One region of the Streptomyces hazeniae genome, then DNA from elsewhere that is predicted to be linked to it. Evidence: riboswitches for the same ligand, from Rfam matches in the RefSeq annotation. Region 1 holds a riboswitch; each other region holds the start of a gene.

Region 1 (3,811 bases):
GGCCACGCCGGCCGGGCCCAGCAGCACGGCCAGGGTCGCCGCCGCGACCAGGGGCGCGCCCGGCCACGGCGGCAGGCTGATCGCCAGCACCGTGAGGCCGAGGCCGAGCAGCGCCTTCTCCAGGGGATGGCGGTGGCGCCAGCGGCTGCTGTGCGCCGCCGCGTCGATGGGCAGCACCGTCGGTCAGGCCGAGGCGGGCGTGTCGCGGCCGCCGTCCGCCCCCTCCTCCGCGGGCGGGCCCGACGGGTCCGGAGCACCCGCCGGGCCCGCCGCGGACCGCGCCCCGCCCTGGCGCCGGCCGCGGCGCAGCCCGAAGTAGTAGGCCAGCACGCCCGCCCCGAGCGCCGCCTGCAGCGCGAAGAGCGCCGACTCCACCTCACCGGACAGTGGTTCGTACAGGGGGGAGAACCACGGCTCGTAGTCCGGGGCGTTCTCCGTGATCGCCGTCTCCGCCTGCGCGTCGGCGCCCGCGAACGGCTCCTCCTTGTGGTCGCCGAGACCGAGGACCAGCGGCAGCACCGCGAGCGCCGCGACGACCGCGACGAGCAGCAGGTTGATGCGTGTGTCGCGCTTCATCGGGCCGTCTCCTCCTGCTCGGACTCGGTGCGGTCCGCGCCCCGTGCGGTGGCGGCCCGGTCGGCAAGCCTGGTCAGCACCCCGAGGCGCCGCAGCTCGCCCGCGCTGGACCGCGTCAGCAGACGCATCACCAGCACCGTCAGCAGGCCCTCGCTCACCGCCAGCGGGATCTGGGTGAGCGCGAAGATCCCGCCGAACTTCGCCAGGGCGCCGGCGAACCCGGTCGCCGGGTCGGGGAAGGACAGCGCGAGCTGGACGCTGGTGACGCAGTACGTGCTCAGGTCGGCGACGAAGGCGCCGCAGAACACCGCGGCCATCAGCGGCGCACCGCTCCGCCGCACCAGCCGGTAGACGCCGTACCCGGCCCCGGGCCCCACGATCGCCATCGAGAACGCGTTGGCGCCCAGGGTGGTCAGGCCGCCGTGCGCCAGCAGCAGCGCCTGGAAGAGCAGGGTGAGGGTGCCCAGTACCGCCATGATCGGCGGCCGGAACAGGATGGCGCCCAGGCCGGTGCCCGTGGGATGCGAGCAACTTCCCGTCACGGAAGGGATCTTGAGGGCGGACAGGACGAAGGTGAAGGCGCCGGAGGCGCCGAGCAGCAGGGTGGACTCCGGGTGTTCCCGGACCTCGCGGGTCAGTTTGCGGACGCCGTGGACGACGAACGGAGCGGCGGCGGCGCTCCAGGCGACCGCGTGCCACGGGGGCAGATACCCCTCGGCTATGTGCATGTCGGGTGAGACCTCTCCAGCACCTCGTGGATGGACGACGCGCCCCGGCCGGTCTCCTGGCTGACGGGTCATGCCGCCCGGTCTCCGCCTTCCCGGCCCGCGCGGTCTCCCGCGGCGCGCCAGTGGCTTCCCTCGACGGGGGAGGAGCCGGACTTCCCGATCACAGTGGCGAGGGCCGCACCGGTTCCGCACCGGTTTCCCGAACACCAAGGCCCTGCGACAGTAGACCGCCGCAGTTCACCGCCACAACCATCGCCGGCCCCGCGGGCCGCGGTTCCGGGTGGACGTTCGTCACACCCCGCGCGCCGCGTCGCCGTCCGGGGGTCACCCGGATCCGGGGCGCCCCCCGGACGGCAGGAACAGCACCGAGTTGACGTACCGGCGGTGCGGGGCCAGAGAACGGCGGAGCAGGCCGTGTTCGGCCACGTGCGCGGTGCGGGCCTGGTGGCCGGCGAGGTCGAACGAGGCCAGCGGCAGCCACCGGCGGGCCGGCCGCACCCAGCCCGTGTAGCCCAGCGCGGACAGGTACGACAGCACCGGTCCGACCGGCTGGATGCGCTGTTCCAACTCGACGAACAGCGCGGGCCGTTCGCGGCGCAGCGTCTCCTCCGCGCCGCGCAGCACGGCCGCTTCGCTGCCGTCCACGTCGACCTTGACGAGAGTCAGCCCGCGCAACTGAAGTTCGTCCAGGGCCAGACAGGACACGTCGACCGCGCTGCGGTGGACCTCGCGGCGCACCAGCGAGGAGACCCCCCGGTCGCCGCGCCCGCCGTGCGGCAGCCAGAGGGTGGCGGTGCCGTGGTGGTCGGTGGCGGCGGCCTGGAGCACCTCGACGTTCGGGGGGCTCGTCGCCCGCAGCCGTCGCGCCAGATGCGGGACGGGCTCCACGGTCACCACCCGGTCCGCCCGCCGCGCCAGCCGGCGCGTCCACGGGCCGTACCAGCCGCCGACGTCGACGGCCGTGCCGCCGCGCGGGCAGAAGTCCGCCAGCCGGGCCAGCTCCGGCTCGAACCGGGGGTACAGCAGGTCCGTCGCGACGTTCACGGGCCGGGCCGGAAGACGCGGCGCCAGCCGCGCGGCGAGCGTCACGGAGCCGGCTCCTCCCGGACGTCGGGACCGAGCCGCTCCAGGATCGCGGCGTGCTCCCGCTCCGAGACCTGCTCCCCGGACGAGGGCAGCAGCTGCGGCACGCCGTCCACGACGCGGTAGCGGCGCCGCAACCGCGGGTTGTAGAGGATCTGTTCGTCCTCCAGCAGGGCCAGCGGGCCCTTGTCGAGCGGGCAGGCGAGGATGCCGAGCAACGGGTCATCGGGGGACATGCGGGCGGCCTTCCGGGTGAGGGGGCAGGTGCGGGAGCAGCGGGGTGCGTCCGGTGGCGCTGAGAGTCCGGCCGACGAGCCGCGGCGCCGCCTGGGCCGCCGTCGCGGCTCGGGGCGCGGCGTCGTGCCGGGGGAGGGCGAGCAGCACCGAGACGGCCAGCGCCGAGCCGCCGAGCCGCAGCAGCAGCCGCACCGGCTCCGACGGCAGCGGCTCGGCGAACGCGAACGACCCGCTGACCACGGTGAACAGGAACGTCACGGTCGTGCACACCGGCACCACCAGCGAGGCGCGGCAGCGCTGGAGCGCGGTCTGCGACAGCACCAGTCCGCCGGCCCCGGTGCACAGCAGCAGGTACGGGTAGGGGGAGGCGAGCACCGCGGTGGCGGTGCCGGCGAGGTCGGCGACGTCCAGCAGTCCGGCGACGCCCTTGATCGCCAGCGAGCTGACGCCGTAGAGGAAACCGACCGCCACGCCGTACGGGACCCCGGCCGTCGGCATCCGGTGCCGGCGCCGGGACCGGCGTTCGGCGGCGAGGAACAGTCCGATGCCGAAGACCAGCGCCGGTACCGCGATCAGCAGCACCACCGGGGCCGGGGCGGCACGGCCGATCTCCTCGTCGCTTCCGGGCAGCGACAGCACGATCATCACCAGCGCGGCCAGGATCGCCACCATGCCGCGCCGCTCCCGCCCGCTCGGCTGCTCCCCGAGGAAGAGAGCGGACAGCAGAAGCAGCATCACCAGCCCGGTGACGAACAGGCCCTGCGCGGCGACCAGCGGCAGCGTCCGGTAGACGACGAGCTGCGCGCCGAAGCCGAGCAGCAGGGCCGCGGCTCCCACCAGCCACAGCGGGCTGCGCAGCAGATGGACCAGGAGGGCGGCGGGGCGGGTGGCGGACAGCGGCGGCAGCGCGGACAGCGCCCGCTTCTCCACCACGAAACCGACGCTGAACAGCAGGTTGGCCAGCAGCGCCGCCGCGACACCCCAGAGCATCAGCCGCCCGCCCCCGCTCCGTGCCCCGTGCCGTCCGCTCCGTCCGCTCCCTCCGCGTCCTCGTCCGGGCGGGGCAGTCTGCGCGCGTGCACCAGCAGGATCGAGGCGAGCGACGGCGCCCGGCAGGCGAGGCGGTCCAGCGGACGCAGCGGGCGCGGCACGTCGTGGTACGGCGCGCCGGCGACCCCCAGCACCTC
Region 2 (3,811 bases), on a different contig from region 1:
ACGAAGGCGCCGGTATCCAGCCTGAAGTGATCCTCGCAGCGTTGGTCGGTGCGATCACCTGGAACATGCTGACCTGGCTGGCCGGCCTCCCCTCCAGCTCCTCGCACGCCCTGATGGGCGGTCTGCTCGGTGCCGCCGTCGCCTCGATGGGCATCGGCGCGGTCAACGGCGACGTCGTCGTCACCAAGGTGCTGATCCCCGCGCTGGCCGCCCCGCTGGTCGCCGGCCTCGCCGCCTGGGGCGCCACACGCCTGACCTACCGGCTCACCCGCAACGTGAGCGAGGAGCAGGCCGGCAAGGGCTACCGGGCCGGCCAGATCACCTCCGCCGCGCTGGTCTCCCTGGCGCACGGCACCAACGACGCGCAGAAGACGATGGGCGTCATCACCCTCGCCCTGATCGCGGGCGGCGCGCTGGCGCCGGACGCGGGCCCGCCCATGTGGGTGGTCGTCTCGGCCGGTGTCGCCATCGCGCTGGGCACCTACCTCGGCGGCTGGCGGATCATCCGCACTCTCGGCAAGGGCCTCACCGACATCCACCCGCCGCAGGGCTTCTCGGCGCAGACGAGCGCCGCGGTCACCATCCTGGCCTCCTCCCACCTGGGCTTCTCGCTGTCCACCACGCACACCTGCTCCGGCGCCGTGATGGGCGCGGGGATGGGGCGCAAGGGCGGCACCGTCCGCTGGGGCACGGCGGGCCGGATGCTGGCCGCCTGGGGCATCACCGTCCCGGCCGCGGGTCTGGTCGCGGGCGGCGCGGCGCTGCTGGCCGAGCGCGGCAACGTCGGCGTGACCGTGGTCGCCGTCCTCGGCGTACTGGTCAACGGCGCCATCTGGCTGGCCTCGCGCCGGCAGCCGGTCGACCACACCAACGTCAACGACATGCCGGAGGACTCCGCCCCGGGATCCCGCTCCGACGCACAGGACGCGGGCGTGGTGGCCGCCGCGATGAGCGCCGTCGCCCCGCCGCCGGCCGGCACGGTCCCCGAGCAGCACGGCGCGCAGGACGAGGAGTCCGAGCACGCCCGCACCAAGGCCTCCGTCTCCGGCGCCTGACGCGCCCCACCCGAAGGAAGCGAAGCACTCACCATGGACATCCACTGGTCCGCCCTGATCAACGTGTTCGGCGTCAGCCTGCTGGCTTCCGTCGCGCTGGTCGGCGTGTTCACCCTGGGCATCGTGGGCTCCGCACCGCGCAAGGACGGCGGCAGCGCCTCCGTACTCGCCCGCACCGGCGCATACCTCTGCTACGCGGTCTGCGCGGCCGCCGTGGCGTACGGCATCTACCTGATCGGCGCCTGAACCCCCGCGCACCCAGGGGTGGGTACGGCCTGCGGGCCGTACCCACCCCTCGCGCGTACCCGGGGCGCGCCGGGCGGGACGCGGGGGGGCGCTGCGTGGGGGTGGTCACACTGCTTCGCCGCAGGTCGGGGGCGAGTTGACGGTCGTGGGGGGCCGTGATGGACTTCCGGCAGCCGAACGGCGGCAGAAGAGGAAGCCGGTGCGAATCCGGCGCGGTCCCGCCACTGTCACCGGGGAGCGCCCCTCACCACACGCCACGGCCCGCCAGCGGGCTGGAAGGCCGGGGAGGCGCCGATCCGGGAGCCAGGAGACTCTCGCCGCCGGACACGTCGAGCCAGGGCGAGGACCCTGAGTGAGGACTCCGCCATGCGTGGCTTCTGCGCCCCTCCCCCACCCCGCACCTCGTCGTGTTCCTGCGAGGCTCCACAGCCCGTCGTCTGATGCCGCGTCCGCGTGCGTACGCGTACGGGGTGACGCTCGGCTTCCTCGCCGACCTCGCGCTGGGCGACCCCCGGCGCGGACACCCCGTGGCGGCCTTCGGCCGCGCGGTGAGCCGGGCCGAACGTGCCCTGTGGCGTGACGACCGCGGCGCCGGGGCGTTGTGCGCCGTGGTGTGCGCCGGCGGCGTGGCGGTCGCCGCGGCGGGCCTGAACGCGGCCGCCGGGAGGGCGCGTTCGCCGCTGCCCTCGGTGGTGCTGGCCGCGGTCGCCGGCTGGACGGTGCTCGGCGGGACCTCCCTGATCCGCGAGGCGCGGGCGATCGGCGCCGCACTCGCCGCGGGCGACGTTCCGGCGGCGCGGCGGCGGCTGCCGCACCTGTGCGGGCGGGACCCGGAGGCGCTGGACGCCGACGGCGTCGCGCGGGCGGTCGTCGAGTCGGTGGCGGAGAACACCTCCGACGCCGTGGTGGGCGCGCTGGTGTGGGGAGCGGTCGCCGGCGTGCCGGGCCTGGTGGCGTTCCGCGCGGTGAACACCCTGGACGCGATGCTGGGCCACCGCTCCCCCAGGCTGCTGCGTTTCGGCTGGGCGTCGGCGCGGCTGGACGACCTGGCGGGCTGGCCGGGAGCCCGGCTGACGGCCACGCTGGCCGCACTCGCCGGATCCGACCCGAACGGCGCGCTGCGGGCCTGGCGTGCGGACGCCGCCCGTCACCCCAGCCCCAACGCGGGTCCGGTGGAGGCCGCGTTCGCCGGGGCGCTGGGCGTACGGCTGGGCGGGACGCTGGCGTACGCGGGGCGGGTCGAGCACCGGCCGGTGCTCAACGCCGGTGGCCGGCCGGTCCGTACGGAGGACGTGGAGCGCGCGGTGCGGCTCTCCCGCCGCGTCGGCGTGCTGGCGCTGGTGACGACGACGGCCGTGAGGGTCGTGGCCGCGCGGAAGGGAAGGCGGCGGTGAACGCGGTGCGGCGGGGCGGCGGTCTGCTGGTCGCGGGGACGACCTCGGACGCCGGGAAGAGCGTGGTCACGGCCGGGGTCTGCCGCTGGCTGGCCCGCAAGGGACTGAAGGTCGCGCCGTTCAAGGCGCAGAACATGTCGCTGAACTCCTTCGTCACCCGGGAGGGCGCGGAGATCGGCCGGGCGCAGGCCATGCAGGCGGCCGCCGCCCGGGTGGAGCCCAGCGCGGCGATGAACCCGGTGCTGCTCAAACCGGGCGGCGACCGCACCAGTCAGGTCGTCCTTATGGGCAGGCCGGTGGGCGAACTGAGCGCCCGCGGCTACCACGAGGACAGGCAGCGGAAGCTGCTGGAGACGGTCGCCGGGTGCCTGGAGGAGCTGCGCGCCACCCACGACGCCGTGATCTGCGAAGGCGCGGGCAGCCCCGCCGAGATCAACCTGCGGCGCAACGACATCGTCAACATGGGCCTCGCGCGGGCGGCGCGCCTCCCCGTGGTGGTCGTCGGCGACATCGACCGCGGCGGGGTCTTCGCCTCGTTCTTCGGCACGACCGCGCTGCTGTCCCCCGAGGACCAGGCGCTGGTGTGCGGCTACCTGGTCAACAAGTTCCGCGGCGACGTGACGCTGCTGCAGCCGGGGCTGGAGATGCTGCACCGGCTCACCGGCCGCCCGTCGCTGGGCGTGCTCCCGCACCGGCACGGCCTGGGCATCGACGAGGAGGACGGGCTGCGCCTCTCGCTGCGCGGCACCGTGCGGGAGGCGTCGACGGCGCCGCCGCACGGCGCGGACGTGCTGCGGGTCGCCGTGCTGCCGGTCCCGCTGATGTCCAACTTCACCGACGTGGACGCCCTCGCCGCCGAGCCCGGCGTGGTGGTCCGCTTCTGCGACCGGCCGGAGGAACTGGCCGACGCCGACCTGGTGGTGGTGCCCGGTACCCGCGGCAGCGTGAAGGCGCTGGAGTGGCTGCGCGCACGAGGGCTGGCCGACGCCCTCGCCCGGCGTGCGGCCGAGGACCGGCCGGTGCTCGGCCTCTGCGGCGGCTACCAGGTGCTCGGCGAGCGCATCGAGGACCACGTCGAGTCGCGTGCGGGCGTCGTGAAGGGCCTGGGACTGCTTC
Region 3 (3,811 bases), on a different contig from region 1:
ATCCGGGTCCGCAGCGCCGACCAGCGCTCCGGCCAGGTCTGTTCGGCCTCCGGGTAGTGGTCCGGGTGGAGTACGCCGCGCGCGGTGCGGGTCGCCTCCCAGGCCGGGAGCGGGCCGTGCCGCTCGGCGAGGTCGGCCGACGCCTCGTAGGCGGCGAGCATGATGCGTTCCGAGATGCGGGTGGACAGCTGCTGCGCCGCGGGGGAGTCGAACGGCAGCCTCAGCCGGAAGAAGACGTCCTGGAGGCCCATCAGGCCCAGACCGACCGGACGCCAGCGTGCGTTGGAGCCGCCTGCCTGCTCGGTGGGGTAGTAGTTGACGTCGACCACGCGGTCCAGGAAGGTCACGGCGGTGCGCACGGTGGCGTCCAGGCGCTCCCAGTCCATCCCGCCGTCGTCACCGAGGTGGGCGGCGACGTTGACCGAGCCGAGGTTGCACACGGCGGTCTCGTCGTCGTCGGTCACCTCCAGGATCTCGGTGCACAGGTTGGAGGAGTGGACGACGCGGCCCGGCTCGGCGGTCTGGTTGGCCGTGCGGTTGGCGGCGTCCTTGAAGGTCATCCAGCCGTTGCCGGTCTGCGCGAGGGTGCGCATCATCCGCGCGTACAGCTGCCGGGCCGGAACGGACTTCACGGCCTTCCCGTCCGCCTCGGCGCGGCGGTAGGCGGCGTCGAAGTCGTCGCCCCACAGGTCCACCAGCTCGGGCACCTCGGCGGGGGAGAACAGCGACCAGTCTGCGTCGGCCTCGACGCGGCGCATGAACTCGTCCGGGATCCAGTGCGCGAGGTTGAGGTTGTGGGTGCGGCGGGCCTCCTCGCCGGTGTTGTCCCGCAGCTCCAGGAACTCCTCCAGGTCGGCGTGCCAGGTCTCCAGGTAGACGCAGGCGGCGCCCTTGCGCCGGCCGCCCTGGTTCACCGCGGCGACCGAGGCGTCCAGCGTGCGCAGGAACGGGACGATGCCGTTGGAGTGACCGTTCGTGCCGCGGATGAGCGAGCCGCGGGCACGGACGCGGGACCAGGACAGGCCGATGCCGCCGGCGTGCTTGGAGAGCCGGGCGACCTGGTGGTAGCGCTCGTAGATCGAGTCCAGTTCGTCCAGCGGCGAGTCCAGCAGGTAGCACGACGACATCTGCGGGTGCCGGGTGCCGGAGTTGAAGAGCGTCGGGGAGGACGGCAGGTAGGACAGCGAGCTGGTCAGCCGGTACAGCTCGGCGACCTCGTCGACGGCCCGCGCGCTGTCGTCCGCCGCCAGCCCGCAGGCGACGCGCAGGAGGAAGTGCTGCGGGGTCTCCACCACCCGGCGGGTCGTGGGGTGGCGCAGGAGGTAGCGGGAGTGCACCGTGCGCAGCCCGAAGTAGCCGAACCGGTCGTCGCTGCCGTCCGCCACGGCGGCGTCGACCAGGGCGTCCAGGCGTGCGGCGTGCGCGGTGACGAACGCGGCGGTGGAGTCCGCGATCAGACCTTCGCGGTGGCCGACGGCGACCGAGGCGGAGAACGAGGTCGCGCCCTGACCGGCGGCCTCCTCGCGCACGGCGCGGGTCAGCAGCCGGGCCGCCAGGCGCCCGTACTCCGGTTCGTCGCCGATGAGTCCGGCCGCCGCTTCGACGGCCAGCGACCGCAGGTCCGCGTGGGTCGATCCGGGGTGCCGTCCGCGCCGTACGGCCGCGGCGATCCGGGCGGCGTCGGTCGCGGGCAGGTCGGCGGTCAGCTCCGTCAACAGCCGCTCCAGCAGGGCGCTGTCGGCGTCCGGCCCGGAACGCGCCGGGTACGGCGACGGGACGGCTGCGGCCTCGGGTGCGATGGTCACGGTGACGTGCTCTCCCTCGCTCGGCGGGGGCCGGTGGGGAGGCGTGGCGGGGCGCAGACGGCGACCCGTTGCGGGCAGGCGCCACCTCGCGTCCGCCGGCCCATCCCACGGGGCCCGGACGTGTACGACGCCGTCGGCAGGTGCTCGGACTCGCGGCGTTCCGGGGCCCGTTCGACGCGTGGAGGCAGGGCACGGCACGCCGCACACCGTTGCGGGACAGTCCCGGATTCGCACCGGGTTCCCCTGCGGCGACAGCGAGGACGAGCATACATGTTGGGGTGCTCCGCGCGAGCACCCCAACATCTTGTGTCGCTGGTAGGGTTGCCGTGCCCGTCAGTCCTCGGCGTCGGCGAGCTCCAACGCGAAGGTCCACAGTGGCAGACCGGGGATCGGCTCCCAGTCGCGGGCGGGGGTGCGCACGAACCGCAGCCGCCCGTACAGGCGGTGAGCGGTCGTCATCTTCGACTCGGTGGAGAGCACCACGCGTTCCCGGCCGAGTGCCCGCGCACGCGCCAGGCATTCGCGCACCAGCGCCTCGCCCACGCCGCGCCCCCGCCCCGTCCGGTGCACGGCCAGCATGCGGAACTCGGCCTCGCCGGGCCGGGCGATGTTCGCGTACTCCCCGCCGTCCCCGACGAAGGTCACGGTGCCCAGCAGATCGCCGGTGCCCGCGTCCACGGCGACCAGGACCTGCGCGTGCCCGGCGCGGTGCGGCACGTTCCGCAGCACCTCCAGGTACGGGTCCCGCGCGCCGTGGGTGAGCAGCCCGTCCTCCAGGTACGCGTCGGCCGTCAGGTCTCCGACCTCGCCGTACTCCGCCTCGTGCGCCGCCCTGATCGTCACGTCCATGCCCCCAGCATGCAGCACCCCACCGGCGGCCGCCGGTGGGGTGCTCGGGTGGGTTCCGGGGATCAGGGAGCGGCGGTGGGAGCCGGCAGCTCCTCCTTGACGCCCCGGTCTCCGGCGTCCGCGCGGTAGTCGGAGGGCGTGGTCTCGTCCCGCCCGTCCGGGACCTTGGCGGCCCGCAGGATCACCGTCAGGACGACCGTGACCACGGCGTTCAGCACGAAGGCGGTGAGGCCGATGTAACCGATCTCACCGATCATCGGGATCTCCGCCGTGCTGCCGCCGAAGTGATCCTGCTTCGGGCTGGACACGTTGTACGCCGCGATGGTGCCGTACACCATGCCGACCGCCCAGCCGGCGAGCAGCGCCCACCGGTGGAACCAGCGCGTGAACAGGCCGCCGACCAGGGACGGGAAGGTCTGCGCGATCCAGATGCCGCCCAGCAGCTGGAAGTTGAGCGCCGCCGTCTTGTCCAGGGTGAGGACGAAGACCAGGGCGCCGACCTTCACCAGGAGCGAGGTGACCTTGGAGACCTTGGTCTCCTGCTCCGGGGTGGCGTTCGGCTTGAGGAAGTCGCGGTAGACGTTCCGGGTGAACAGGTTCGCCGCGGCGATCGACATGATGGCCGCCGGGACCAGGGCGCCGATGCCGATGGCGGCAAACGCGACGCCCGCGAACCAGGCCGGGAACATGTTCTCGAACAGCTGCGGCACCACCAGCTGCGGGTTGTCCAGCGAGATTCCGGCCGCGATGCCCATGAAGCCGAGCAGTGCCAGCAGGCCCAGCATCAGCGAGTACAGGGGCAGGATGGTGGTGTTGCGGCGGATCACCTCGCGGCTGCGGCTGGACAGCGTCGCGGTGATCGCGTGCGGGTACATGAACAGCGCCAGCGCGGAGCCGAGTGCCAGCGTCGCGTACGCCCAGTGGCCCTCGGGCCCGGTGACCAGTGCTCCGCCGGTCTCGGAGAGCTTCTCGCCCGCGCTGGAGAAGATGTCGTCGAAGCCGCCGAGCTTGATCGGGATGTAGATGATCGCGACGGCGATCACGATGTAGATCAGCGAGTCCTTGACGAACGCGATCAGGGCCGGGGCCCGCAGTCCCGAGGAGTAGGTGTAGGCCGCGAGCACGCCGAAGGCGATGAGCAGCGGCAGGTCCTTGAT

What was found. A riboswitch is a leader RNA that binds a small molecule or an ion and turns the genes downstream of it on or off. The one in region 1 is predicted to bind cobalamin.
Region 2: another riboswitch for cobalamin. It lies ahead of RM572_RS23220 (cobalamin biosynthesis protein); the one in region 1 lies ahead of RM572_RS01050 (energy-coupling factor ABC transporter permease).
Region 3: another riboswitch for cobalamin. It lies ahead of RM572_RS04730 (ribonucleoside-diphosphate reductase subunit alpha); the one in region 1 lies ahead of RM572_RS01050 (energy-coupling factor ABC transporter permease).

The regions. Positions count from the first base shown of each region.
Region 1 covers NZ_JAVREQ010000001.1:182,230-186,040, reverse strand. Annotated here, with positions in the region: gene cbiQ (cobalt ECF transporter T component CbiQ) at 1-177, opposite strand, end outside; gene RM572_RS01055 (energy-coupling factor ABC transporter substrate-binding protein) at 184-576, opposite strand; gene RM572_RS01050 (energy-coupling factor ABC transporter permease) at 573-1,304, opposite strand; cobalamin riboswitch at 1,334-1,530, opposite strand; gene RM572_RS01045 (FkbM family methyltransferase) at 1,629-2,393, opposite strand; gene RM572_RS01040 (Trm112 family protein) at 2,390-2,623, opposite strand; gene RM572_RS01035 (DMT family transporter) at 2,610-3,614, opposite strand; gene RM572_RS01030 (class I SAM-dependent methyltransferase) at 3,614-3,811, opposite strand, start outside.
Region 2 covers NZ_JAVREQ010000025.1:7,647-11,457, reverse strand. Annotated here, with positions in the region: gene RM572_RS23230 (inorganic phosphate transporter) at 1-1,055, shown strand, start outside; gene RM572_RS23225 (hypothetical protein) at 1,089-1,301, shown strand; cobalamin riboswitch at 1,492-1,614, shown strand; gene RM572_RS23220 (cobalamin biosynthesis protein) at 1,742-2,695, shown strand; gene RM572_RS23215 (cobyric acid synthase) at 2,692-3,811, shown strand, end outside.
Region 3 covers NZ_JAVREQ010000002.1:214,857-218,667, forward strand. Annotated here, with positions in the region: gene RM572_RS04730 (ribonucleoside-diphosphate reductase subunit alpha) at 1-1,805, opposite strand, end outside; cobalamin riboswitch at 1,924-2,073, opposite strand; gene RM572_RS04735 (GNAT family N-acetyltransferase) at 2,139-2,654, opposite strand; gene mctP (monocarboxylate uptake permease MctP) at 2,717-3,811, opposite strand, start outside.